Diaphorobacter ruginosibacter: one gene and its partners. The main gene of each other region encodes a partner of the protein of the gene in region 2 in a complex. Links are inferred from orthologs where the notes say so. Each region holds a gene or a part of one and is shown on either strand. Other genes may lie near its edges. The genes, in order: accB, accD and H9K76_RS14245.

Region 1 (4,636 bases), 500 kb from region 2 along the record:
ATGGTGTTATTTGCCGAGGTGGGCGGTTGCAGGATGTCACGCAAACTTTCAGGTATTGGCATTGGAGCGACAATGTCTGCTGGTCTGCCGTTCTCCCGCCCTGTGCCGCCAGGCCATTGGAAGAGGCGGGGCGAACCCATGCCGAGAACAGGATTGCCGCCATGAATGACGCTCTTGCCACCGAAATTGCGAATGCCGCCGCACGCCTTGTGGTCGAAGAGGGCCTGGAGTGGGGGCCTGCCAAGCGCCGTGCGGTCAAGCAACTGGGACTGCCGCACCGCACGCAGCTGCCGGACAACGATCTGGTGGAAGATGCCGTGCGTGAGTACATCGGCCTGTTCTGCGCGGACACCCAGCCCACCGAACTGCGCGCATTGCGCCAGCTGGCCCTGGTCTGGATGGAGCGCATGCGCGACTTTCGCCCCTATCTGGCAGGGGCGGTCTGGCATGGCACGGCCACCCGGCTGTCCGACGTATATATACAGATGTTCTGCGATGACCCCAAATCGGCAGAGATCTGCCTGATCGATCATCACGTGGAATACGAGCCCCGGTCCGTGACGGGCTTTCGCGGGGAGCTGGTGGACGCGCTGAGCGTGAGCAGTCTCTCGCCGGAGCTCGCAGAGCACATCGGCGTGCACCTGATGGTCTATGACCTCGACGACCTGCGTGGTGCGCTCAAGCCGGACGCGCGCGGCAGGCTGCCGCGCGGCGACCTGGAGGCCGTGCGTGCGCTGCTGGCGCGGCCCGATGCCTGAGAGCGCAACCATCCTCGATACCCCGACTGCACTTTCCGAATTTTCCGAGACCCCTCACATGTCCACTCCCGCCGAACCAGAAGCCGCTGCTACCCCGTCCACCGTTGCCGGCGATTCGTCCGTGTCGCGCCGCCGCTGGCTGATGACGGGTGCCGGTGTGGCCGCCGCCGCTGCGGGAGCCGGCCTGGCGTGGTGGAGGCTGCAGCCGCATGCCGTGGAGGATGGAGTGGCCGCATCGTTCTGGAATGCGTCGATGGAGACATTGGATGGCGCTACCCTGACGATGCGCAAATTCCATGGCCGCCCGCTGCTGCTGAACTTCTGGGCCACGTGGTGCCCGCCCTGTGTCGAGGAACTGCCGCTGCTCAACCGATTCTTTACCGAACATGCCGGCAAGGGCTTTCAAGTGTTGGGATTGGCCATCGATCAACCGGCAGCCGTACGAAAGTTCCTGGACCGTACGCCACTTGATTTCCCCATTGCGCTGGCTGGATTGGCGGGAACGGATCTGGGCCGCGCACTCGGAAACGACGCGGGGGGGCTGCCGTTTTCTGTTCTGTTCGGTAAAGATGGGAACATCTTGCAGCGTAAAATGGGACAATTGAACGAACAAGACATGCTGCAATGGACTTTGCAGGTCTGAGAAGCCCCTCATTCCCTGCTGGAGTTGCAGATATTTGCGCTTAGTTCGATGCAATAGGCTGAAATTGGGGTAAATTTGCGCCCCATTCTGTTTCTAGCCGTTGGAGCTCCCATGGATTTGCGAAAACTTAAAACCCTCATCGACCTGGTGTCCGAGTCGAACGTCTCTGAACTCGAGATCACCGAAGCCGAGGGCAAAGTGCGCATTGTCAAAGGCGGTGGTGCCGTGGTGCAGCAGGTGGTTGCTGCGCCGATGATGGCCCAGCCCATGGCGGCAGCGCCTGCCGTCGCGGCTGCTGCCCCGGCAGCCGAAGCTGCAGCGCCTGCAGCTGCAGCGCCTGCGGGACATTCCGTCAAGTCGCCGATGGTCGGCACGTTCTACCGCTCGGCCAGCCCTGGAGCCAAGCCGTTCGTCGAGATCGGCGCCCAGGTCAAGGAAGGCGACACGCTGTGCATCATCGAGGCGATGAAGATCCTCAACGAGATCGAGGCCGACAAGTCCGGCACGGTGACCCGCGTGCTGGCCGAGAACGGTCAGGCGGTCGAGTACGGTCAGTCCCTGTTCGTGATCGAGTGAAGCGACACGCATGTTCAAGAAAATCCTAGTTGCCAACCGCGGTGAAATCGCCCTGCGAATTCAGCGCGCGTGCCGCGAGCTGGGCGTCAAGGCGGTGATGGTCTACTCCGAGGCCGATCGCGATGCCAAGTACGTCAAGCTCGCAGAGGAAGCGGTCTGCATCGGCCCCGCGCCGTCCGCGCTTTCCTACCTGAATATGCCGGCCATCATTTCCGCTGCGGAAGTGACGGACGCAGAAGCCATCCATCCAGGCTATGGCTTCCTCTCCGAGAACGCCGACTTTGCCGAGCGTGTGGAGAAGAGCGGTTTCCAGTTCATCGGCCCCACGCCAGAATCCATCCGCATCATGGGCGACAAGGTGTCGGCCAAGCAGGCGATGATCCGCGCGGGCGTGCCCTGCGTCCCGGGCTCGGACGGCGAACTGCCCGATGATCCGGTGGCGATCCGCCGCATTGCGCGCTCGGTCGGCTATCCCGTGATCATCAAGGCCGCAGGCGGCGGCGGTGGCCGCGGCATGCGTGTGGTGCACACCGAGGCCGCGCTGGTCAACGCCGTGCAGATGACCAAGGCCGAGGCGGGCACCGCATTCGGCAATCCGGCCGTGTACATGGAGAAGTTCCTCCAGAACCCGCGCCACATTGAAATCCAGGTCATCGCCGACAAGTTCAAGAACGCCGTGTATCTGGGCGAGCGCGACTGCTCGATGCAGCGCCGCCACCAGAAGGTGATCGAGGAAGCGCCGGCGCCGGGCATTCCGCGCAAGCTGATCGAGAAGATCGGCGAGCGCTGCGTGGCTGCCTGCAAGAAGATCGGCTACCGCGGCGCGGGCACGTTCGAGTTCCTGTACGAGAACGGCGAGTTCTACTTCATCGAGATGAACACCCGCGTGCAGGTGGAGCATCCGGTGACCGAGTGGATCACCGGCGTGGACATCGTGAAGACGCAGATCATGGTCGCCGCCGGCGAGAAGCTGCCGTTCACGCAGCGCCAGATCGAGATTCGCGGCCATGCCATCGAATGCCGCATCAACGCGGAAGATCCCTACAAGTTCACCCCGTCGCCGGGCCGTATCTCGATGTGGCATGCACCGGGCGGCCCCGGCGTGCGCGTGGATTCGCATGTCTACACGAACTACTTCGTGCCGCCGAACTACGACTCGATGATCGGCAAGCTCATCGTGCACGGCGATACCCGCGAGGAAGCGATCGCGCGCATGCGCACCGCGCTGCTCGAGACCGTGGTCGAGGGCATCAACACCAACGTGCCGCTGCATCGCGACCTGATGGTGGACGCCAAGTTCAATGCCGGCGGCACCAACATCCACTACCTGGAAGAGTGGCTCGCTCAGCGCAAGCGCTGATGCACCTCCTGTTCCGGCCGGCCTGCGCCCTGGTGCGCGGGTTCTGTTGAAATCGACATGCTGGCATCCATCCCGGATGCCGGCATGTTTTGCTTGAAAGATTGGGAGCCGCATCATGTATGAGCTGTCCTTGTTGTCCCCCGAAGAGCGCGTCGAGGATCTGAGCGAAGCGCTCGAGGCACTGGATGCCCTGAGCGTTTCGGTCGAAGACGCGGATGCGCAGACCGATGCCGAACAGGCGCTGTTCGGCGAGCCCGGCATGCCCGCACCCAAGGGCGGCTGGAACCGCAGCCGCGTCGTGGCGCTGTTCCAGACGCGCGAGCAGGGCGAGGAGGCGCAGCAGATCCTGCAGGTGCAGGACTTCTTCGAAGGCTGCAGCATCGTTGCACTGACGGAGGTGCAGGACCAGGACTGGGTGCGCATCACGCAGTCGCAGTTTGCGCCCGTCGACATCACCGAGGATTTCTGGATCGTGCCGTCGTGGCATGAGCCACCAGCCGCCGCGAAGCACTGCATCCGTCTCGACCCGGGACTGGCCTTCGGCACGGGCACGCATCCCACCACGCGGATGTGCCTGCGCTGGATCGCACGGCACGGACAAGAGGCAGGCGTGCTCGGCCGCGTGCTGGACTACGGCTGCGGCTCGGGCATCCTCGCGATCGGTGCGGCGAAGTTCGGCGCGAAAGACATCGATGCGGTCGATATCGACCAGGCGGCGGTCGACTCCACCATCGCCAATGCCTCGGCCAACAACGTCACGCTCAAGGCCGGACTGCCCGACAAGGCCGAGGGCCGCTACGACCTGGTGCTGGCCAACATTCTGGCCACGCCGCTGAAGGTGCTCGCACCCCTGTTGTGCGCGCATGTCGCGGAAGGCGGTGCGCTCGTGATGGCGGGCATCCTGGAGCGCCAGGAAGACGAGCTCAAGGAAGCCTACGCGCCCTGGCTGAAGCTCGGGGTCAGCGATCGCGAGGACGGCTGGATCTTGATGACGGCGCGTCGCTGACGCGTCGCGCGGGGCCGTGGCTGTTGCCTTTGCTTGCAGGCAGCGCCGATGGTGCCTGCCTGACGCTGCCCCTACAATGCAAAGCCGATGAGCCAGATAACGCGCTGCCCAGCCTGCAAGACAAGTTTCAGAGTTGTCGCCGACCAACTGAGAATCTCAGGGGGATGGGTGCGTTGTGGCCGCTGCAAGGAAATCTTCGATGCCTCCGCGCATCTGGTCGTGCCCCGCTCGCCTGCGGGCGAAGCGGTGAAGCCACCGCAACCCCTGCCGGTGCCGCAGGCCCCTGCTGCACC
Region 2 (4,598 bases):
ACCGTGGCCGGCCCGCACCCCTATCCCATGATGGTGCGCGACTTCCAGAGCGTCATCGGCAAGGAATGCCTCACGCAGATGCCAGAGATGCTCAAGGACCAGCAGATCGCTGCCGAGCAGCCCGATGCCGTGGTCGCCTGCGTCGGCGGCGGCAGCAATGCCATGGGCATCTTCCACCCCTACATTCCGTTCGAGAACACGCGCCTGATCGGCGTGGAGGCGGCGGGCGAAGGCCTCGACAGCGGCAAGCACTCGGCTTCGCTGCAGCGCGGCTCCTCGGGCGTGCTGCACGGCAACCGCACCTTCATCCTGCAGAACGAGGACGGCCAGATCACCGAAACCCACAGCATCAGCGCGGGCCTGGACTACCCCGGCGTCGGTCCCGAGCACGCGTGGCTGCAGGAGATCAAGCGCGCTCAGTATGTCGGCATCACCGACCAGGAAGCGCTGGATGCATTCCACCACCTGTGCCGCGCGGAGGGCATCATCCCGGCACTGGAGTCGAGCCATGCGTTCGCCTATGCCATGAAGCTGGCCAGGGAGATGCGCAAGGACCAGTCCATCCTCGTGTGCCTGTCGGGCCGCGGCGACAAGGACATCGGCACCGTGGCCGACCTCACCGGCGGCGATTACTACGACCGCCCGAGCATGCGCGGTCTCACAGTCAAGGGAGGGCCTGCGGCATGAATCGCATCGCCACCACATTCGAAAAATTGCAATCCGAAGGCCGCAAGGCACTCATTCCCTACATCACGGCGGGCTATCCGTTCGCCGCCATCACGCCGTCGCTCATGCACGGCATGGTGGAGGCCGGTGCCGACGTGATCGAGCTGGGCGTGCCGTTCTCCGACCCGATGGCCGACGGCCCGGTCATCCAGAAGGCCGGCGACCGTGCGATCGCCAATGGCGTGAACCTCAGGCAGGTGCTCGCCTACGTGCGCGAGTTCCGCCAGAAGAACCAGACCACGCCCGTCGTGCTCATGGGCTATGCCAATCCGGTGGAACGCTACGACCAGAACCATGGCGCTGATGCGTTCGTCAACGACGCCGCAGAGGCCGGAGTCGACGGCGTGCTGATCGTCGACTACCCGCCCGAGGAGTGCGAGGAGTTCGCCGCCAAGCTGCGCGCCAGGGGCATGGACCTGATCTTCCTGCTCGCCCCCACCAGCACGCCCGAGCGCATGCAGCAGGTCGCGCGCATCGCCAGCGGCTACGTCTACTACGTCTCGCTCAAGGGCGTGACCGGCTCGGGCGCCCTCGACACCTCCGCCGTGGAAGCCATGCTGCCCCGGATCCGCGAGCATGTGAAGATCCCGGTCGGCGTGGGCTTCGGCATCCGCGACGCGCAAACCGCGCAGACCCTGTCCAGGTTCTCCGACGCGGTCATCATCGGCAGCAAGATCATCCAGCTGCTCGAAGACCAGCCGCACGAGAAAGTCATTCCCCTGACCGTTGATTTCCTGCGCGGCGTGCGCAAGGCAATGGACGCATAATCCATCCCTTGCGTTTTCATTTTTTCACAAAGTGAAAACGCCGAAGAATTGCAAAGGAAACCTATGTCCTGGCTCGAAAAACTGCTGCCATCGAAGATTCAACAGACAGACCCCGCGGAGCGTCGCCAGATGCCCGAGGGCCTGTGGATCAAGTGCCCCAGCTGCGAATCCGTGCTGTACAAGGCCGACCTGGAACACAACCAGATGGTCTGCCCCACCTGCGGCCACCACCACCGCATCGGCGCGCGCGCGCGCCTGGATGCCTTCCTGGACCAGGAAGGCCGCTACGAGATCGGCCAGGAAGTCCTGCCGGTCGACCCGCTCAAGTTCAAGGACAGCCGCAAGTACCCCGAGCGCCTGAAGGAAGCGCTGGAGCACACTGGCGAAACCGACGCGCTGGTCGTCATGGGCGGTGCGGTCAAGAGCGTGAACGTGGTCGCTGCCTGCTTTGAGTTCGAGTTCATGGGCGGCTCCATGGGCTCCGTGGTCGGCGAGCGCTTCGTGCGCGGCGTGGAAACCGCCATCGAGCAGAAGGTGCCGTTCATCTGCTTCACCGCCACCGGTGGTGCGCGCATGCAGGAAGGCCTGCTCTCGCTTATGCAGATGGCCAAGACCAATGCGGCGCTCACGCGCCTGGCGAAGAAGGGCCTGCCCTATATCAGTGTGCTGACCGACCCGACCATGGGCGGTGTCTCCGCCGGCTTCGCATTCGTCGGCGACATCGTGATTGCCGAGCCCAAGGCCCTGATCGGCTTCGCCGGCCCGCGCGTGATCGAATCCACAGTGCGTGTGAAGCTGCCCGAAGGCTTCCAGCGTGCCGAGTTCCTGCAGACCAAGGGTGCCGTCGACTTCATCTGCGACCGCCGCGAGCTGCGCCAGACCATCGCCCAGTCGCTGGCGATGCTGCAGCGCCTGCCGGTGGATGCCGTGGCCTGACCTGCCGCGCATTCCGCAGCAGTTTCTCCTGCAAGACGCCGTCCCCCGATCACGGGAGACGGCGTTTTTTCATTCTCGCAGGGGAGCTGGAGATGATGGCTGGGCTGGGTGGTACGGAGTGCCTCCCCCTACACCCACGGCTCGGCAAGCCCCTCCGTCTGGATCGCACGCCGGATCGCCGGTCGCTCCAGCATCCGCTGCAAATACGAACCCAGCAACGGCCTGGTGCGCGCCGGCCTCGCGAAGCCCCTGGTCCATCGGCAGAGCATGAACACATAGGGATCCAGGATCGTGTACTGCGCCCCGAGCAGCCAGGGGCCGCCGCTCGCTTGAAGCCGCGACTCCAGCTGATCCAGCATGAGGCCCACATTCGACTCCGCATGCGCCTTCACCTGGCTGGCGCCGACCACGTTGCCGGCATCCACCGAACGCTCGGGATAGAAATACACAATCAATGCCGCTTGCAGCGTGTTCGTGAGCCACATGAGCCACTTGTACAGTTCGGCCCGTTCGGGCGTCGCCAAAGAGGGCGCCATGCTGCTTTCGGGATGCGTGTCGGCCAGATGGAGGCAAATGGCTGCCGTCTCGTACAGCACCATGTCACCGTCAAGCAATACCGGAATCAATCCGTTCGGGTTCAGTCGCAGATAGTCTGCCGACTTGTGCGCATTCAGCTTGCGATCGACGAGCACCAGTTCGAAAGGCTGCCCGATTTCCTCCAGGACCATGTGGGGAGCCATGCTGGCGTTGCCAGGGTAATAGAACAGTTTCTTGGTGGCCATGGGGATGAACGTCGATTGCTGTTTCACGGATTGTCTTGCACCTTGTGGCGCTTCGACCGGCTGCCTGATGATCCGTCGGACATACTTACGCAGCGGCAATGCCCATCAGGCTCATCTGCAGGTGCCCGAGGACGATCATCACGACCTGCAGGAGAATCAGCGCCACGAGCGACGAGAAATCGATGCCCCCCATCAGCGGCACATAGCGGCGGATCGGCCGCAGCAGCGGCTCGCACAGCCTGTCGATCACGCCGCTGATGGGAGAGCGTGTCTGCACCCACGAGAGCACCGCATGGGCGATCACCAGCCCCATCATGCCCGTCACCGCCACGCGCAGCACGCCGAAGACGGCCAGCAGCAGGATCACGACGACATTGGAGAAGCCCTGCGATACCAGCAGCGCGAGGACCACGAACTGCACCAGTTGCGCGAGGAACGCCCCCATCAGGCACGACAGGTCGACGCGCCCCGAGGAGGGAAGCACCTTGCGCAGCGGCATCACCAGCCAGTTGCTCAGCACGAACACCAGTTGCCCCACGGGGTTGGAAAACGGAATACGCTGCATCTGCATGTACAGGCGCAGCAGGCACGCGCCCGTGACCAGGCCGCAGCCGATGTCCAGCAACAGGGAGATGATTTGAAAAAGCATGACTTTGCAACTAAAAGTATGTCCACAGGCCGACATCGCCTGCACTACGTGGGATGATAGCGAGGCATACCGCGATCCACCTCCCATGTCCCAACAACTCACCCTGTCTTCCCTGCCTTTGTTTCCGCTGAATACCGTGCTCTTTCCCGGCGGCGAGCTTGCGCTGCGCGTGTTTGAGGTGCGCTATCTCGACATGGTGCGCAAGTGCCACCACGCCGGCGCGCCCTTCGGCGTGGTCGCGTTGTCCAGCGGTTCCGAAGTCCGCAAGGCAGGGGCGCCCGAGGAGCAGCTCTACGCCACCGGAACGCTGGCCACCATCGAAGAGCTGCAATCGCCGCAGGCGGGGTTGCTGGCCGTGCGCTGCAAGGGAGGCGACCGTTTCCAGATCGTGGAGCAGCGCCTGCTCGGTCACGGCCTGTGGGTCGCCGACGTGCGCATCATCCCGGCCGACCAGTCCGTGGCCATTCCACAGGAACTGCAGTACTGCGCCGACCTGCTGGCCACGGCCCTGCACTCGCTTCGTGAGCGCGCCCCGGAGACCGTGGGCATCACGCCCGATGCGGAACAACTGAACGACTGCGCCTGGGTCTCCAACCGCTGGTGCGAACTGCTGCCGTTGCCGCTCGAGCTCAAGCAGCGTCTGATGTCGCTGGACAATCCGCTGGCCCGGCTTGAACTGGTCAGCGACGTGCTCGAGAAGACCGGCATCTCGCGGTAGACGCCCTTCCCGGCCCGGCC
Region 3 (4,664 bases), 670 kb from region 2 along the record:
ATCAGGCATTCGGAGGCTTTCATGGCGGCAGCGATCGCCACGGCGGAGGTGTCCGAGCCGCCCCGGCCGAGCGTGGTGATATGGCCTTCGGGGTCGATACCCTGGAAGCCGGTCACGATCACCACCTTGCCTGCGTCCAGTTCGGCACGCACGCGCTTGTCGTCAATGGACTCGATGCGAGCCTTCGTGAACGAGCTGTCGGTGCGCACAGGCACTTGCCAGCCGGTGAAGCTCACAGACTCGAGGCCTTCGGCCTGCATTGCAATGGCCAGCAGCGCGGACGAAGCCTGCTCGCCAGTGGCGGCCAGCATGTCCAGCTCACGATGATAGGCCGTGGCGGCGCGCGAGGGAGCCAGCTCTTTGGCCAGGCCCAGCAGGCGGTTGGTTTCACCACTCATGGCGCTGGGCACCACCACCATCTGGTGGCCGGCCCGCGCCCACTTGGCCACGCGCTTTGCGACATTGCGGATGCGCTCTGTCGAGCCCATCGAGGTGCCGCCGTATTTATGAACGATCAGTGCCATGGAATTTTCGGGGCGACGAAACTTTTTTCAATCACGGCGCAAACGGACTGAGGGCTGTTTTGGCTTGGCGCGCCGACGTTTCGTACAAAAAGTTGAATCCAAAACCTGCTAATTGTACCAATCGAGGACGCCGTCTTTTCTCTGTATGTAACCACGCCCCGTCTTGAGGTGGATCCTGTGGCCGCGCGTGGTGCACGCCGCGAGCTGGTCAAGCAGTTCACCGAGCTGCGCGGAGCTCGGCGTGGTGGCATGTACATGCTTGAGCCAATGCCGCAGGACATTGGCCTGGCGCGCGCGGCTCAGGGCCTGCAAGGCCTTGATGGACGGGGGATGGCCCACGCGCTCCAGATCGATCTGGGCAAGCTCGTCGAGCAGTTGCGCCGCCTGCGCTGCGTTGTCCGCGCTGCGGCCGAAGGTCTCGCGAAACTGGGGAAACGTCTGCTCAAGCGCCGGCAATACATGCTTGCGGATGCGATTGCGCGTATAGCGCTCGTCCGCGTTGGTCGGGTCCTCCACATATGCAATGCCCTGCCGGTCGAGCCAGCTGCGGATTTCCACGGCGCTCGTGCCGAGCAGCGGGCGATACCACTGCACGCCTTGCGCACCGGCGCGCAGCCATTGCGCAGGCATGGCCGCCAGCCCGGCCACGCCCGCACCACGCGACAGCGCGAGCAGGATGGTTTCGACCTGATCGTCGGCGTGTTGCGCGAGGGCGATGCCGCGGATCTCCGGCGCGTCCAGCAACAGCGCCTCGAATGCGCCATAGCGCGCCTGCCGGGCCGCATCCTCCGGGCTCTGGCCTGCGGCGTTCCTGGCATCCACATGGCTGACATGCAGCGGGACGCCGAGCGTGTCGCACAGCGTCCGGCAATGCGCCTCGAAGGTATCGGCCGCCGCCTGCAGGCCATGATGGACATGGAATGCTTGTACCCGGCCCGGCCAGCGGCGCGCGCAGGCCACGAGCAAGGCGCTCGAATCGGCACCTCCACTCAGTCCCACGGCCAGGGGCAGCGCGGGCTTGAAGGACTGCAGGGCGGACTCGAAGGACAGGGCCATGGGATTGTCGTGTCGGGAAATATCGGCTCAAAGCGGGGTGCTCTAGCCGGGAGCTTCAGAAACACCAACGGCCCCGAAGGGCCGATGCAGCATCAAGCGCGATGACCGGATTACCGTCCGGTCAGGCGTTTTCCGCCTTGGTATCGTTGAACCTGCCGTAGCTCTGCACGCGCTCGTAGCGGCGATCCAGCAGTTCCTTGGGCTTGAGGTCGGCCAACTGGCGATAGGCATCACCCAGCGCACGCTTCAGGAACGAAGCCATCTGCTTGTGGTCGCGGTGCGCACCGCCCACGGGTTCGTTGACGATCTTGTCGATCAGGCCCAGTGCCTTCAGTCGGTGGGCGGTGATGCCCATCGCGTCCGCGGCTTCCTGCGCCTTGTCGCTGGTCTTCCAGAGAATGGATGCACAGCCTTCCGGGCTGATCACGGAGTAGACCGAGTACTGCAGCATGATGACCTGGTCGGCCACCGAGATCGCCAGCGCGCCGCCCGAACCGCCCTCGCCGATCACCGTGGTGATGATGGGCACTTCCAGCTGCGCCATCTCGAAGATGTTGCGGCCGATGGCCTCGGACTGGCCGCGCTCCTCGGCGTCGATGCCCGGATAGGCACCGGGAGTGTCGACGAAGGTGAACACCGGCAGCTTGAACTTCTCTGCGGTCTTCATCAGGCGCAGGGCCTTGCGGTAGCCTTCGGGACGGCTCATGCCGAAGTTGCGCGCGGCGCGCTCCTTGGTGTCGCGGCCCTTCTGCTGGCCGATCACCATGCAGGCATGGCCATTGAAGCGTGCAAGACCACCGACGATCGACAGGTCATCGGCGAAGTGGCGATCACCATGCATTTCCACGAAATCGGTAAAGATCTCGCGGACATAGTCCATGGTGTAGGGGCGCTCGGGGTGGCGTGCGATCTTGGTGATCTGCCACGGCGTCAGGTCGCTGTAGATGTCCTTGGTGAGCTGGTGGCTCTTCTTGCTGAGCTGATCGATCTCCTCGGAGATGTCCACCGCGCTTTCGTTCTGGACGTAGCGCAGTTCGTCGATCTTGGACTCCAGCTCCGCGATAGGTTGCTCGAAATCCAGAAATGTTTTTTTAGCCAACGTAATTCTCCTTGGGCACTGTAGACCCAAACTGCTCCGGGTGCTTGCTGTTCCTGTTCCGCTGAAGGGCGGGGATTCAGACCTCTTGAGGCACTCTGCGCATTGACATTGATAAGCGCAGATCAATAGCCAGCATCAAACTGGCATCGGAGCAAGCGATCTCCAAATATACCAACTTGCGACACTGCACCAGGGCTTCCATGCTTCGGCCACCTCACGGGCATCGCTTCGGCTGACCGGCTCACCCGAGAAATACTGGTTGCTGATACCTTGCAGCAGAGTGGGGTCATCAAGCGGAAGCACGTTGGGACGACCCAGGTGGAACAGCAGGAACATGTCCGCGGTCCAGCGGCTGATGCCACGGATGGCGATCAGTTCGGCGATGATCGCCTCGTCGGACATGCCGTCCCACTCCTTCACATGCAGCCGGCCGCTGTCGAAGTGCAGCGCGAGATCGACGATGTACTCCACCTTGCGGGCCGACAGGCCCGAGGCGCGCATGTCGTCCACCTTCAGCAGCAGCACGTTGCTGGGCGTCATCTCGGCATGGAGCAGCGCAAACTTCTCCCAGACACGCTGAGCGGAAGCAACCGAGACCTGCTGACCCACGATGCTGCGTGCCAGCGTGGTGAAAGCATCGCCGCGCAGCGTGAGCGAGACGTCGCCCAACTGGGGAATCAGGCGCCGCATCACGCGGTCCTTCTTCATCAGGTGCTTGCAGGCTTCCTGCCAGTAACTGGGCGGCTTGAGGCTGGCGGTACTGTCATCCGGCGTCTTCTTGGTAGTGACCATTGATCAATGCACTCCCACCGAGGCCGTTGCGGGCACCTCTGCCGGCCCGCTGCCGACAGGAAAACTGCTGCTCTTCACTGCGCCGCCTCCCAGGTCGTGCCCGCGGCGGAGTCCTTCAGCACAACGCCCTGCTCCAGCAGTTCCTTGCGGATGCGATCGGCCTCTGCCCAATTCTTGGCCGCCTTGGCCGCGGCGCGCGCCGCGATCTGGGCCTCGATGGCTGCGGAGTCCAGTGCGGTCGACGCACCGGACTGCAGGAAGCCCTGCGGGTCGGCCTGCAACAGCCCGATCACGCCACCCAGCGCCTTGAGCAGGCCCGCCGCCTCGGAGGACTTGCCACGGTTGACCTCACCCGCCAGGTCGAACAGCACGGCCACCGCCTCGGGCGTGCCGAAGTCCTCGTCCATGGCGGCCTTGAAGCGCGCAGCATAGGGATTCGTCCAGTCGATCGATGCAACCTCTGCCGCCGGTACCAGGCTCAGCGCCGTGTAGAGGCGCTTGAGCGCATTGCGCGCATCGTCCAGGTGCACGTCGCTGTAGTTCAGCGGACTGCGGTAGTGCGCGCGCACCACGAAGAAGCGCACGGTCTCGGCGTCGTATTCCTTGAGCACATCGCGGATCGTGAAGAAATTGCCCAGCGACTTGGACATCTTCTCGTTGTCCACGTTGATGAAGCCGTTGTGCATCCAGGTGATGGCCAGTGGCTTGCCGTTCGCACCCTCGCTCTGCGCAATCTCGTTTTCGTGATGCGGGAACTGCAGGTCGGCGCCGCCGGCATGGATGTCGAACGTCTCGCCCAGCAGCTCGCAGCTCATGGCCGAGCATTCGATGTGCCAGCCCGGACGGCCCAGGCCGTACGCGCCATCCCACTTGGCTTCGGCAGGCTCGGTGGGCTTGGCCGTCTTCCAGAGCACGAAGTCGAGCGGGTCTTCCTTGCCGTCGAGCACCGCCACGCGCTCGCCCGCATGCAGCTCGTCGAGCGACTTGCCCGAAAGCTTGCCGTAGCCGGGGAACTTGCGCACCGCATAGTTCACGTCACCATTGGGAGAACGGTAGGCCAGGCCCTTGCGCTCCAGCGTGCCGATCATCTCGAGCATCTGCGGGACGTAGTCGGTCGCGCGCGGTTCATGCGTGGGGCGCTCGATGCCCAGGGCATCAGCATCCTGGTGCAGCGCGTCGATCATGCGATCCGT

What was found.
Region 1: the proteins of accD (region 2) and accB are in contact, whole or in part, in a solved structure (PDB 8UXZ), measured with the Escherichia coli proteins. The link is inferred for Diaphorobacter ruginosibacter from one-to-one orthologs.
Region 3: the proteins of accD (region 2) and H9K76_RS14245 are in contact, whole or in part, in a solved structure (PDB 8UXZ), measured with the Escherichia coli proteins. The link is inferred for Diaphorobacter ruginosibacter from one-to-one orthologs.

Annotation. Positions count from the first base shown.
Region 1 is NZ_CP060714.1:4,310,550-4,315,185, reverse strand. What follows is about bases 337-3,244. They hold accB (acetyl-CoA carboxylase biotin carboxyl carrier protein), read left to right. Parts: upstream 337-1,512; coding sequence 1,513-1,977; downstream 1,978-3,244. Other genes in these bases: accC (acetyl-CoA carboxylase biotin carboxylase subunit), read left to right, coding at 1,988-3,244; H9K76_RS19560 (TlpA disulfide reductase family protein), read left to right, coding at 817-1,401; H9K76_RS19565 (hypothetical protein), read left to right, coding at 337-758. In the rest of the region: more of H9K76_RS19565, read left to right, coding at 162-336; more of accC, read left to right, coding at 3,245-3,337; prmA (50S ribosomal protein L11 methyltransferase), read left to right, coding at 3,453-4,343. UniProt on the Escherichia coli protein: This protein is a component of the acetyl coenzyme A carboxylase complex; first, biotin carboxylase catalyzes the carboxylation of the carrier protein and then the transcarboxylase transfers the carboxyl group to form malonyl-CoA.
Region 2 is NZ_CP060714.1:3,807,343-3,811,940, forward strand. The notes cover bases 623-3,492. They hold accD (acetyl-CoA carboxylase, carboxyltransferase subunit beta), read left to right. Parts: upstream 623-1,556; coding sequence 1,557-2,429; downstream 2,430-3,492. Other genes in these bases: trpB (tryptophan synthase subunit beta), read left to right, coding at 623-687; trpA (tryptophan synthase subunit alpha), read left to right, coding at 684-1,493; H9K76_RS17325 (glutathione S-transferase family protein), read right to left, coding at 2,558-3,211; H9K76_RS17330 (YggT family protein), read right to left, coding at 3,297-3,492. Outside these bases: more of trpB, read left to right, coding at 1-622; more of H9K76_RS17330, read right to left, coding at 3,493-3,860; H9K76_RS17335 (LON peptidase substrate-binding domain-containing protein), read left to right, coding at 3,946-4,578.
Region 3 is NZ_CP060714.1:3,135,995-3,140,658, forward strand. What follows is about bases 691-3,626. They hold H9K76_RS14245 (acetyl-CoA carboxylase carboxyltransferase subunit alpha), read right to left. Parts: upstream 2,680-3,626; coding sequence 1,702-2,679; downstream 691-1,701. Other genes in these bases: tilS (tRNA lysidine(34) synthetase TilS), read right to left, coding at 691-1,580; H9K76_RS14250 (DNA-3-methyladenine glycosylase family protein), read right to left, coding at 2,815-3,471; cysS (cysteine--tRNA ligase), read right to left, coding at 3,546-3,626. In the rest of the region: H9K76_RS14235 (aspartate kinase), read right to left, coding at 1-524; more of tilS, read right to left, coding at 633-690; more of cysS, read right to left, coding at 3,627-4,664. UniProt on the Escherichia coli protein: Component of the acetyl coenzyme A carboxylase (ACC) complex. First, biotin carboxylase catalyzes the carboxylation of biotin on its carrier protein (BCCP) and then the CO(2) group is transferred by the carboxyltransferase to acetyl-CoA to form malonyl-CoA.